Linked DNA regions of Massilia sp. METH4. The protein of the gene in region 2 binds, or shares a complex with, the protein of the main gene of each other region. Links are inferred from orthologs where the notes say so. Each region holds a gene or a part of one and is shown on either strand. Other genes may lie near its edges.

Region 1 (6,666 bases), 1.2 Mb from region 2 along the record:
TCCCTCGACGCGGCGCCGGCTTCACCGGTCACGGCTTGACCGCCTACAGCCTGACGACTGCCTCCTTGCCGTCGGCGCCGAACACCAGGGCGCCGTCGCGGGCGTCGATGCGGATCGCGTCCTTCGGACCGAAGCGGCCTTCCAGGATCAGCTTCGACAGCGGATTCTCGATCTGCTGCTGGATCGCGCGCTTCAGCGGCCGCGCGCCATACACCGGATCGTAGCCCGCCTCGGCGATCTTCTGCAGCGCCGCGTCGGTGACCTGCAAGTCCATCTCCATGCGCTTCAGGCGCTGCTCGAGGATCTGCAGCTGGATCTTCGCGATCGCGCCGATGTTCTTGTCGTCCAGGCCGTGGAACACCACGATCTCGTCGATCCGGTTGATGAACTCCGGCCGGAAGTGGCCGCGCACCTCGGCCATCACGGCCAGCTTCGTCACGGCCGGATCGGCATCGTCCATCGACTGGATCTTTTGCGAACCCAGGTTCGAGGTCATGATGATCACGGTGTTCTTGAAGTCCACGGTGCGGCCCTGGCCGTCCGTCATGCGGCCGTCGTCCAGCACCTGCAGCAGCACGTTGAACACGTCGTGGTGGGCTTTTTCCACTTCATCGAGCAGGATCACGCTGTATGGCTTGCGACGCACCGCTTCCGTCAGGTAGCCACCCTCGTCGTAGCCCACGTAGCCCGGCGGCGCGCCGATCAGGCGGGCCACCGAATGCTTCTCCATGAACTCGCTCATGTCGATGCGGATCAGCGATTCCTCCGTATCGAACAGGAAGGCGGCGAGCGCCTTCGACAGCTCGGTCTTGCCGACACCGGTCGGGCCCAGGAACATGAACGAGCCGTAGGGCCGGTTCGGGTCCGCCAGGCCGGCGCGCGAGCGGCGGATCGCATCGGCCACGGCGTTGATCGCCTCGTCCTGCCCCACCACGCGCTCGTGCAGCTTTTCCTCGATGTGCAGCAGCTTGTCGCGCTCGCCCTGCATCATGCGCGACACGGGAATGCCCGTCGCGCGCGACACCACTTCGGCGATCTCTTCGGCGCCCACCTGGGTGCGCAGCAGCTTCGGCTTGTCCTTGCCCGTCTCGGTGCCGGAAGATTCGGCCTGCTTGAGCTGCGCTTCCAGCTCGGGCAGGCGGCCGTACTGCAGTTCGGAGACGCGCTGCCAGTTCGAGGCGCGCGTGGCTTCCTCCATCTCCTGGCGGATGCGCTCGATCTCTTCCTTGATGTGCGTGGTGCCCTGCACATTGGCCTTCTCGGCCTTCAGCACTTCCTCATAGTCGTTGTACTCGCGCTGCAGCTTGGCGATTTCCTCGTCGATCAGGTCCAGCCGCTTGCGCGAGCCTTCGTCCTTCTCGCGCTTGACGGCTTCCTTCTCGATCTTCAGCTGGATCAGCCGGCGCTCCAGCTTGTCCATCACCTCGGGTTTCGAATCGATCTCGATCTTGATCTTCGACGCCGCCTCGTCGATCAGGTCGATCGCCTTGTCGGGCAGGAAGCGGTCGGTGATATAACGGTGCGACAGCTCGGCCGCGGCAATGATCGCCGGGTCGGTGATCTCCACCTTGTGGTGCAGCTCGTACTTGTCCTGCAGGCCACGCAGGATCGCGATGGTCGCTTCCACGGTCGGCTCGTCGACGAGGATCTTCTGGAAGCGGCGCTCCAGCGCGGCATCCTTCTCGATGTACTTGCGGTACTCGTCCAGCGTGGTGGCGCCCACGCAGTGCAGCTCGCCGCGCGCCAGCGCGGGCTTGAGCATGTTGCCCGCATCCATCGCGCCCTCGGCCTTGCCCGCGCCCACCATCGTGTGCAGCTCGTCGATGAACACGATCGTCTGGCCTTCATCCTTGGCCAGCTCGTTGAGCACGCTCTTCAGTCGCTCTTCGAACTCGCCGCGGTACTTGGCGCCGGCCAGCAGCGCGGCCATGTCGAGCGACAGCACGCGCTTGCCGCGCAGCGAGTCGGGCACCTCGTTGTTGACGATGCGCTGGGCGAGGCCCTCGACGATGGCGGTCTTGCCCACGCCGGGTTCGCCGATCAGCACGGGGTTGTTCTTGGTGCGCCGCTGCAGCACCTGGATCGCGCGGCGGATCTCGTCGTCGCGGCCGATCACCGGGTCGAGCTTGCCCTGGCGCGCCCGTTCCGTCAGGTCCAGCGTGTATTTTTTCAGCGACTCGCGCTGGCCTTCCGCTTCCTGCGAATCGACCTTGCCGCCGCCGCGCACCGCATCGATCGCCGTTTCCAGCGCCTTGCGGGACAGGCCGTTTTCCTTGGCCAGCCGGCCGGCGTCGGATTTATCGTCCGTCAGCGCCAGCAGCACCATCTCGCTGGAGACGAACTGGTCGCCGCGCTTCTGGGCTTCGCGGTCGGCGAGGTTGAGCATGTTGACGAACTCGCGGCTGACCTGCACATTGCCGCCGGTGCCGGACACCTTCGGCAGGCGCTCGATCGCGCCTTTCAAGGCGGCAGCCAGCCCGCCGACATTGACGCCGGCGCGCTGCAACAGCGAGCGGGTGCTGCTGTCGTCCTGGTTCAGCAGGGCCGTCAGCAGGTGCACCGGTTCGATATACGGGTTGTCGTTGCCGACGGCCAGGCTCTGGGCATCGGCGAGCGCTTCCTGAAGTTTTGTAGTGAGTTTGTCTTGACGCATGGCGCTTGGCTCCAAATTTTATCTAACGATAAAGTGCGGATGCGCGAGCGCATTTTCAAGAACCCCGGGTCACACCCGGTGCAGGCTTATTTCGCCTTCACTGCCGCCTTTACTGGCGCCTTCACTGCCGCCTTCACTGCCGCCTTCACTGCCACTTCGCCAGCGCCTCGTCATCCGACACCCGCGCGTCGACCCATCGCGCGCCTTCCGGCGTGGTTTCCTTCTTCCAGAACGGCGCCTCGGTCTTCAGATAGTCGATGATGAATTCGCACGCGGCGAAGGCATCGCCGCGGTGGGCGGACGTCACGGCCACCAGCACGATCTGGTCGCGCGGCAACAGCGGCCCCACGCGGTGGATCACCAGCGCATCGTGGATCGGCCAGCGCGCGCAGGCCGTGTCGATGATGCGGTCGATCGACTGTTCCGTCATGCCCGGATAATGCTCGAGTTCCATCGCCGCCACGTGCGAGCCGTCGTTCAGGTCGCGCACGGTGCCGACGAAGGTGACGACCGCGCCCACTTTCGGGTTGTCGTGGCGCAGCCGCGCCACTTCCGCGGACAGGTCGAAATCCTCGTGCTGCACTTTGACGCGCGAGGCGTTCATGCGCGGATCCGCCATCAGCGGCCCTCCGCGCCGATACGGCGGAACAGCGCCTCGATCCGGCTGGCAGTGCGGTCGTCCAGCAGCGCCGGCAGCGCGCACAGCTGCGCGAACTGCGCTGCCTGCGACGCGCCGCCCGCCTTGTGGCCGGACTTCAGCGAATCCTGCAGCACCTCGACCTGCATCCTCAACCGGTCGCGCGCGAACTCGGGGCCGCTGTCGATACCGGCCACGATCTCCTGGCGCAGCACTTCGGCCAGCAGGCGCGCACGATTCGCTTCCAGCGTGGCGGCATGGGCCGCGCGCACGGCAGGATCGCCCGCGGCGGCCTGCAGGGCGGCGTTGAAGCGGCCGTGCAGCGAACGTTCGTAGTCGGGCGGTAGCGGCGGCAACGCCGCCCAGCGCCCTTTCCAGTTCTGCTCGTCGACCGGGCCGGGCGCGGCCACGGCGTTTTCCAGCGCCTGCACCAGGCGCAGCTTGTCGCGCAGTGCATTGGCCTGGGCGGCGCCGGCCCGCTTGCGGATCGCATCGGCCTCGCCCTGCAAGGCGGCGACGGCGGCGCGATAGCGCTGCTCGATACGCTGCTCGGCGGCACGCGGCACGGGGCCGGTGGCATGCCAGGCGCTCGCGGCATCGCGCAGCGCCTTCACGATCGCGGCCTGCCGCGCCTTGTCGTCACCCTCGAAGGCGAAGTTCTCGAGCTGGGCGCAGATCGCCTCGCGGGCATGCAGGTGGGCCTTGCGTTCGTGGTCGGCGGCATGGGCGGACTCCTTGCGGCGGGCAAAGATCGTGTCGCAGGCGGCGCGGAATTTCTGCCACAGCGCCTGTTCCTGGCGCCGCTCCAGCGGCAGCGCCTTCGCATGGCCCTGCCACGCTTCCTGCAGGCCGCGCAGCGTGTCCACCGTGTGCCGGTCGGCCGGATCGAGCTTGTAGACTTCCTCGATCAGCTGCTCGCGGCGCGCCACCTCGATCTTGCGCTGTTCCTCGAGCGGGGCCATCAGGGTTTCCATCGCCTTGCCGAAGGCGGTGTCGAGCCGCTTCTTGTCCTTGCGGTCGATCGTGCCCAGCCGGCTCCACGCCTGGCGCAGGCGCTGCGAGCTGGAGGCCAGGCTGCGCCAATCCTCGCGGGCCGCCGGCGAATCGGCGATCAGCGCATTCACCTCGTCCACCAGGGCCTGCGCCCTGGCGGCATTGGCATGGCGCTCATCGGCCAGGTGGCGGAAGTGCGCCGCGGCCGGCGCATAGGCGGCCGTGCAGGCCGCATCGAATTTCTCCCACAGGCTCTTCGGCGCCGCGCCGGACACGCTGTCCAGCGCCTTCCACCGTTCGCGCATCGCGCTGACCTTCTTGGCCAGTTCGCTCATCGACAGGTTTTGCGCCGGCAGCTCTTCCACGGCGTGCACCAGCTCCTCGCGCGACACATTGCCGCCCCAGCGGGCCCAGGCCGACAGGCGCTTGAATTCGGCGCGTACGTGCGCGAGGCGTTCCGATTGCTGGGCCGTCAGGCGGCCCGTCTTGCTTTCCTTCAGCGTCTTGTCGTGCTCGGCGGCCACGTGCAGCTGGCCCTGGGCCAATGCCGCTTCCATCGCGTCGACCAGCGCCATGAAGCGCTCGTTCGCCTCGCGGTCGGCCGGGGTGATTTTCTTTTCCTTGGGCGGGCGCTGCGGGGCAACCGCCGGCGCGTTCGCCCCGTCGGTCGCGGGCTCGTCATGCGCCACGCCCTCCTGCCCATCGGCCTGGCCGGCCGCCTGCTCGGGCTGGGGCTCGCCCGCAGCGGCAGGCGCGGGGGCAGGAGCAGGAGCGGGAGCGGGCGGCTCGGCCACGGGTGCCGCGCGCACGAGCGCGGCACGGGCAGCCTCGAGCGCCGCTTCCACATCCGTGCGCAGGTGCCGCGGCAGCGACGCGTGTTCGGGTGCCGCCAGCCGCGCGGCATGCTCGGCGGCCAGGCGTTCCAGTTCCTGCGCGGCTTCCTCGCCGCCCGGGGCGGCGGCCAGCTTGCGCAGCGCGGCCAGCGCGTCGATCGTGGCGCGCTGCAAGTCCACCTGCGCTTCGAGGCGTGCGCTCAGCGCGGCGCGTAGCCGGTCGAACTCGGCTGCCAGTTCCGGCGGCGCATCGATCACTTTCCACAGGCGGTCAAGGTCGGCCACCAGGTTCGGCGTCAGCTTCTCGTCCTGCAGCAGGCGCTGGGCCTGGGAAATGCTGGCCTCGGCCTGGCGCTGTTCCATCTGGCGGTGGCGGATCGCGTCAAGCCGGGCCTGCATCAGCTTGGCCACGCGCCGGTCCGTATTGCGCACGGCCTGCTGCACCTGTTCCAGCGCGGCCTGTGACACCACGTGCTCGGCCGCGGCCAGCCGCACATCCGCGAACTCGCTCTGCAGGATCAGCTCGACGGCAGCGGCTTCGTTACCCGCGAGCGCACGGGCGGCCGCGGCCTGCTCGGCGCGGCGCGCTTCCTTGCCGTCCTGGCCGCCCTGGCCGCCCTGCCCGCCAGCCGCGCCCCTGCTTGCGCCGCCACCTTTGTCGCCGCGGCCGCCCTCCGCGTTCTGCCCCTGCGCGGCCTGCGGATCGGTGCCCTTGTCGCCGGGCCGCTTGAAGAGGAATTCAAACATGATGTGCTATGGATGGATCAAAACCGCCATCATAGCGCAGCACCGCTTCGAGCGGCGTCGCGACCTGCGGCCGAGACCGCCAGACCACCGGGCTGCCGGTACGCCGGGCCGTCAATCGCCCGCGGCGCGCTGGAGCGGCTCGCCCGCCGCGCGCGGCAGCGCGCGGGCGCGGGCCCGCACGGCCGGCATGCGGATGTCGATCGAGGCGACCGGTTCGGCCGGCGGCGCCAGCCGCGGCACCAGCGAAATCACGTCGGCCTCCTCGCCATTGCGGCGCGCCTCGGCCACTTGCGCGTCGTGCGCCAGCAGCTTGTTGGCGATCGCGAACCAGGCCTCGCCACAGATAGTGCTGCGGGCGATTGCGAACAGTTCCTGCTCTTCCTTTTCCAGCCTTTGCAGCAAGGCCGTGCAAAAACTGTCGACGGCATTGCAGAACGACGATACGTGCTCGGCGGCATGTGCCTCGCCTTGCGGCTGTTCCACGCCATCCTTCAGGCGCCGCACCACGTCGAGCGCCAGGGCGTTCAGGCGCGACAGTTCATCGAGCAACTGGTCGGCGCGCTGGGTCGCCTGGCGCAGGGCCGGGATCAGGTACAGCTCCACCTTGCGCCAGCTGCACGCCTGATACAGCCGTTCCAGCGTTTCGCATGCGTATTCAAGCTGGGACAGCGTCAGGCTGTGCTGCCGCGTCAGTGTCGATTGCACATATTTCTGGAAAGAAAGCAAACTGAGCCGAACATTGGCTTGTTCGACGGACAGCGCAACCAGAGCATAAGTGGCCGTTAACATTCTCGCTCCCGGGA
Region 2 (6,572 bases):
CGATTGACGAAGGTCGCTCGCCCAATGTGCGAAAGAGCCCCAGGAACCGGGCATCACCGTCCCACATCGCGCTAACGCCCTAGTGATCGACGCCGCACGCCTTCGCGACGATTCCATCGACGGCAAAGCCATTCCTGCCTGCGGCCTTGGCGACATACAGGGCCTGGTCTGCGCATTTCAGCAGGCTTTCGCGGGTGCTGCCGGCACTGCCGAAGGCCAGGCCCACGCTGGTGGTGAGCCGCAACCCGCCAGGTATGATATCGAATGGCGGATGCATGGCATCGACGATCTTTCCACCCAGCGCCGGCAATTCATCCACGGCATACAGGCTCTCGAAGACCACCACGAACTCATCGCCCGCATAACGCGCCACCAGGTCGGTGGCCCGGACGGCGAGCTTGAGCCTCCTGGCGAATTCGACCAGTACGGCATCGCCGACGCCATGGCCGTGGGTGTCGTTGATCTGCTTGAAATGGTCGATGTCGAGAAACGCCACCCCTATCCCGGTACGGGACCGGACCTGGCGCATCAACGCCTTGTCCAACTCGCATTCCATCATGCGACGGTTGCACAGGCCGGTCAGCGAGTCGGTGCTGGCCAGTCGTGCCGATTCGGCTTCCGCCTTGGCCCGCTCTTCCGTCAGTGCGTGGATGGCCCGGCTCAGGGCGCCCACCTCGTCCCGGCGGGTCAGGTCGATACTGTCGATGCCGGCATCGCCGCGCCGGATGCTCGCGACCTGGCGGCGCAAGGTCTCCAGGGGATGCAGCAAGACCACGATCGCGAGCAGTCCCAACAGTCCGGCGACGGCCGCGGCGATGCCGGTGCGCAGCAGCGCGCGCTGCCGCATTGCCACCAGTGGCGCGAATGCTTCCGCTGTCGGGTAGACGATGCCGACGATCCAGTCGGCGGTGGCCAGCCGGCGGTAGCCGATCAGCGAATTCACGCCTGCCTTGTTCTTCGCGATGACCCAGCCACTCATTCCCGCGAGCGCCTGCCGGGTTGACGGCACGATGCCGCCATCTTCCTCGGCGACATTGCGCAACAGGCGGCGGGCGTTCGGATGGTGGAGGATGATACCCTCCGTCGTCACCACGAACATGTAGCCGTGCCGGCCCGGCGTGAGGCGGTCCAGGTGGCGGAAGAACTCGGCCTGCGACAGGTCGATGGAAGCGGCCAGCACGCACTGGAGGGTCCCCGCCGCATTGAAGACGGGCTCAGTCAGCAGCACGACAGGCTTCCCCGACAGCGCACTGCGCAGTGGCCGCGACAACAATCCCCTGCGCGTGGCCACGGTTTGCTGGAAGTATTCGCGGGCCGCCAAGGTGGTCTGTCCGGCGGCTGCCCCGCCGGACAGACTGGTCATCAGCGTGCCCTTGGCATCGATCGCCACGGTATTGAAGAACTGCTGGTCCAGCGACGGCATCTGTTCCAGGTGGCGGCGTACCGCCTCGGGACGAAACACCTGGGCGGCGCGCATGCCTTCGGCCGTCACGCGCAGTACCGCACGCTTCGATTGCAGGTCCTGTTCCATTTGTGCTGCCGCGCTGGACAACAGCGCATATTCACGGTCGCCGACCAGCCGGGTCATGTCGCGCTCGACGATGTTGACGGCATAGATGGACAGCAGGATGCCGGACGAGAATACCAGCGCGCAGACAATGACTGTCATCCGCGCCTTGAGCGTACCGAATGGATGGATTCTTTTCATGGCGTGCCCGGTCGTTGGACGGAGTCTAGCACGCGGTCCATGGTACGTATCATCCTGCACGCTACCGTACCATGGACGGGCCGGCAGGCGGACGCGCCCGCGCACGGGGCGAACACCCCTGTGGCAGGGGGAGAATGGGGCCTCACCGTTCCTGGTCGAGTGCTGCCCTCACGTAGCCTGTTGCCGGGAAAGCCAGGACAGGACGTCCCGCCCGGCGATCACCCCGCTTGCCATGCAAGCCGTCAACAGATATCCGCCGGTCGGCGCCTCCCAGTCGACCATCTCGCCCGCCACGAACACGCCGGGCACGGCACGCAACATCGCGCCCTCGAGCGCCTCGAACATTACCCCGCCGGCGCTGCTGATCGCTTCGTCGATCGGCCGCGGCGCCCGCAAGGTCAGCGGCAGAGCCTTCAAGGCACGGGCCAGCGTGGCCGGATCGGCATACTGTTCCTTGCTCAGGCATTCGTGCAGCAGCCCTGCTTTCACGCCCCTGATTCCGAGACGCCCTTGCAGGTGGCTCGACAGCGAGCGCGAGCCGCGCGGCCGTGTCACTTCGGCCAGCACACGCTCGGCGGTCAGGTCGGGCAGCAGGTCGATTTCGATGACGGCGCTGCCGTGCGCGGCGATCTGGTCGCGCACCGGTGCGGACAAGGCATAGATCAGGCTGCCCTCGACCCCGGTCGCCGTCACCACGAACTGCCCCTGCCGCCGTACCCGCTGGCCCGCGCCGTCGATCCACGTCGCGGCCGCGGTCGTCAGCGGTTGCCCCGCGTACCGCCCCGCGAACAGCGCACTCCAGGCCACGTCAAAGCCGCAATTGGACGGCTGGAGCGGCGCCACCGGGATGCCCCGCCCGGCCAGCAGCGGCACCCACGCGCCATCGGAACCCAGCCGTGCCCAGCTCGCGCCGCCCAGGGCAAGGACGGTCGCTTCGGCTTCCACGAGCACTTCACCCTCAGGTGTCGCGAACCGCAGGGTATCGCCGGTCCATCCGGTCCAGCGGTGCCGCTGGTGGAAATGCACGCCGGCTTCGCGCAGCCGGTGCAGCCAGGCGCGCAGCAGCGGCGCGGCCTTCATTTCGGTCGGGAACACCCGGCCGGAAGTGCCGACGAACGTGTCGATACCCAGCCCGTGGACCCAGGCGCGCACGGCGTCCGGGCCGAATGCGTCGAGCATGGGCCGCAGCGCGGCGGCGCGGGAGCCGTAGCGCGTGACGAACTGTTCGTAGGGTTCGGCGTGCGTGATGTTCATGCCGCCGCGGCCGGCCAGCAGGAACTTGCGGCCGACCGAAGGCATCGCATCGTACAGGTGGATGTCGAAGGCGCCGGCGCGGGCGAGCGTTTCGGCGGCCATCAGGCCGGCCGGGCCGCCGCCGACGATCGCGACGCGCGGGCGGGCGACGGGGGAAGAAGCTGGGGTCATCATGAGGAGCGAGATTGTAGTGCAAAACGCGCCGCGCCCCGGCATACTGGCAGAAAATCCATGCTGGAGGAAACGATGGGCACGCTCTTCTGGATCAAACGCTACCTGCTCGCGGCCGTGCCGCTGTTCGCCATCCTGGTCGCCGTCGAGTGGGCGAAAGGCACGACGGCGCCGGCCGACATTGGCAGCGCCGCCATCTGGGCCGCGGTGGCCGCGGCGATCTTCACGGGCGCGGCGTGGAACCGCTATCGCAAGGCCCTCGCCTGCCCCGCCTGCGACGCGGCGTTACCGAAACGGACGCCCGGCAAGAAACGATAAAGCTCAGCCGCCTGTCACGGGAGGAAAGAACGCCACTTCGGCGTTCTCGGCAAGCGGTGCCGAGGCATCGCACATCTGCTGATTGCAGGCCATGCGCAGCGCGCGGCCTTCGCCCAGCGCTTCGGCCCAGGCGCCGCCGCGCGCCACCAGCAGTGTGCGCAAGGCACCCACCGTGGGCACGTCGGCCGGGACGTCGAGGCTTTCGCCGGACGTGCCCAGCTTTTCACGCACGCTGGCAAAGAATTTCAGGTTGATTCGCATATCAGTACAGCAGTTCGGTGAATGGAATGAAGCGCACGGTGTCGCCGGCGCGGATCGGCTGGTTCGCGGGATTGTCGATCAGCCCGTCGCCCCACACGGTGGACGTCAGCACCCCCGAACCCTGATTCGGGAACAGATCGAGCCCGCCGTTCGCGTTCATCCGCGCGCGTAAAAATTCGTTGCGGCGGTCGCCCTTCCAGTCGAAGTCGGCGCGCAGCGGGAAAGCCAGCGGCTCGCGTATGGTGGACGCGCCCTGCAACTTCAGCAGGAACGGGCGCACGAACAGCAGGAACGTCACGAAGCTCGACACGGGGTTGCCCGGCAGGCCGATGAAGAACGCCTTGCCCACTTCGCCGAAGGCCAGCGGCTTGCCCGGCTTGATGGCGATCTGCCACATATCGAGCTTGCCTTCGGCTTCCACGGCCGGCTTCACGTGGTCTTCCTCGCCGACGGATACCCCGCCGGACGTGATGATCAGGTCACTGCCCTCGGCCGCCTGGCGCAGCACCGCGCGGGTCGCCGCCAGGCTGTCCGGCACGATGCCGAAGTCGGCCACTTCGCAGCCGAGGTTTTCCAGCAGCGCACGCAAGGCAAAACGGTTCGAGTTGTAGATGCCGCCCGGCTCCAGCGGTTCGCCCGGCATCGTCAGCTCGTCGCCGGTGAAGAACACGGCCACGCGCACGCGGCGCAAGAGCGGCAGGCTGGCCAGGCCGATCGAGGCAGCCAGGCCGAGTTCCTGGCTGCGCAGGCGGGTGCCGGCGGGCAGGATCACGTTGCCGCTCCGGATATCTTCGCCGGCGCGGCGCACCCACTCGCCGGGCTTGGGCCCATGCCGGATCGTGACGGCGTCGCCATCGGCCTCGCATTGCTCCTGCATCACCACCGCGTCGGCGCCTTCGGGGATGAAGGCGCCGGTGAAGATGCGCGCGGCGGTGCCGGGCTGCAACGGCTCGCCCACGTGGCCGGCCGGAATGCGCTGCGAGACTGGCAGAGTCGCCGCGCCACTCGTGCACTCGGCGGCACGCACGGCATAGCCATCCATCTGCGTATTGTCCTGCGCCGGCACGTCGATGTCGGACACGCAGTCGGCGCCCAGCACGCGGCCGTTCGACGCCAAAGTGGGCACCAGTTCGATGTCCGTCACGGGGCGGCACGCGGCCAGCAGGAAGTCCAGTGCTTCCTGCCGCGACAGCATCGGCTTGCGCGCGAGCGTCATTTACAGCCCCGTGTTCGCCGCGATGTACGCCTTCATCTTGTCGACGTCCGGCGGCATCACCGTGTATTTCTGCGGCAGCGATTCGATATCCTCGAAGCCCGCCGGGCGCTCCGCATCCTCGCCCAGCGCTTCCAGGATCGTTTCGTTGAACTTGGCGGCCAGCGCCGTTTCGAGCACGATCATCGGCACGCCTTCTTCCAGGTGTTCCTTGGCGACCTTGATGCCGTCGGCCGTGTGCGTGTCGATGACGATGCCGTAATCGTCGGCCACGTCGCGGATCGTCTGCAGCCGGTCGGCATGCGTGGATTTGCCGGACAGGAAGCCGTACTGGGAAACCTTGCCGAATTCGTCGCCGTCGCTGCCATCGCCGCCGGACAGGTCGAAACCGCCGTCGCTCTCCACCTTCGTGAACAGCGCTTTCACGCGGGCCGGGTCGCGGCCAACCAGGTCGTACACGAAGCGTTCGAAGTTCGAGGCCTTGCTGATGTCCATCGACGGGCTGCTCGTGTGATAGGTTTCGGCGGACTTGCGCACGCGGTAGATACCGGTGCGGAAGAATTCATCCAGCACGTCGTTCTCGTTGGTGGCGACCACCAGCTTGTCGATGGGCAGGCCCATCATGCGAGCGATGTGGCCCGCGCAGATATTGCCGAAGTTCCCGGACGGTACCGTGAACGACACCTTCTGGTCGTTCGACGTGGTAGCGGCCAGATAGCCGCGGAAGTAGTACACCACCTGCGCCACGACACGGGCCCAGTTGATGGAGTTGACGGTGCCGATCTTGTGGCGCGCCTTGAATTCCAGGTCGTTCGACACGGCCTTCACCATGTCCTGGCAATCGTCGAACACGCCTTCGACGGCGATGTTCAGGATGTTCGGGTCCTGCAGGCTGAACATCTGCGCGGTCTGGAAAGCGCTCATCTTCTTGTGCGGCGACAGCATGAACACGCGGATGCCGCGCTTGCCGCGCATCGCGTATTCGGCGGCGCTGCCGGTGTCGCCCGACGTGGCCCCGAAGATGTTCAGCTGTGCATCCTGCCTGGCCAGCGCGTATTCGAACAGGTTGCCCAGCAATTGCATCGCCATGTCCTTGAACGCCAGCGTGGGGCCGTTCGACAGCGCCTGCAGGATCAGCTTCTTGCCGCCCTGCTCTTCCAGCACGCGCAGCGGCGTGATGTCCGCCGCGTTTTCGCCCGCGCGCGCATTGCGGTATACGTCGGCCGTGTAGGTCTTTTGCGTGAGCGCCTTCAGATCGGCTTCCGGAATATCCGTCGCGAATTTCTTCAGGATCTCGAAGGCCAGGTCGGCATACGACAGCTTGCGCCACGCATCGAGCTCGGAGAGCGTCACCCGCGGATATTCGGTGGGCAGGTACAAGCCGCCGTCGGGGGCCAGGCCGCCCAGGAGAATGTCGGAAAAGTGTGCGGGAGCTGCCTGGGAAGACGCTGCGGCGGCCGAGGTGGCGGCGCGGGTGGACACATATTGCATGGTTCTGGTAATCCGGTTGTGCACAGAAGAGGGATCCCTATTATAGTGCGGCCGCAGTTTCTTTGCGAAATTTGCCAGCTTTTCGAATTTTATGTTGTACAAGCGGGCGCCACGGAAACAGCGCCCGCGGTAGCATGGTCAATGGCCCCGCTGCGG

Evidence for each region. Proteins that work in one complex are often made in the same cells at the same time.
Region 1: the proteins of moaD (region 2) and moaE are in contact, whole or in part, in a crystal structure (PDB 1FMA), measured with the Escherichia coli proteins. The link is inferred for Massilia sp. METH4 from one-to-one orthologs.

The regions. Positions count from the first base shown.
Region 1 is NZ_CP146614.1:6,647,885-6,654,550, forward strand. Bases 1,529-4,340 are described here. They hold moaE (molybdopterin synthase catalytic subunit MoaE), read right to left. Parts: upstream 3,258-4,340; coding sequence 2,799-3,257; downstream 1,529-2,798. Other genes in these bases: clpB (ATP-dependent chaperone ClpB), read right to left, coding at 1,529-2,653; V6Z91_RS28850 (DUF349 domain-containing protein), read right to left, coding at 3,272-4,340. Outside these bases: V6Z91_RS28835 (winged helix-turn-helix domain-containing protein), read left to right, coding at 1-39; more of clpB, read right to left, coding at 44-1,528; more of V6Z91_RS28850, read right to left, coding at 4,341-5,863; V6Z91_RS28855 (hypothetical protein), read right to left, coding at 5,975-6,568. UniProt on the Escherichia coli protein: Converts molybdopterin precursor Z to molybdopterin. This requires the incorporation of two sulfur atoms into precursor Z to generate a dithiolene group. The sulfur is provided by MoaD.
Region 2 is NZ_CP146614.1:5,494,874-5,501,445, forward strand. Bases 2,084-4,801 are described here. They hold moaD (molybdopterin converting factor subunit 1), read right to left. Parts: upstream 3,713-4,801; coding sequence 3,455-3,712; downstream 2,084-3,454. Other genes in these bases: V6Z91_RS24215 (TIGR03862 family flavoprotein), read right to left, coding at 2,084-3,136; V6Z91_RS24220 (hypothetical protein), read left to right, coding at 3,194-3,451; glp (gephyrin-like molybdotransferase Glp), read right to left, coding at 3,714-4,801. Also shown: V6Z91_RS24210 (sensor domain-containing diguanylate cyclase), read right to left, coding at 80-1,669; more of V6Z91_RS24215, read right to left, coding at 1,877-2,083; more of glp, read right to left, coding at 4,802-4,928; thrC (threonine synthase), read right to left, coding at 4,929-6,416. UniProt on the Escherichia coli protein: Involved in sulfur transfer in the conversion of molybdopterin precursor Z to molybdopterin.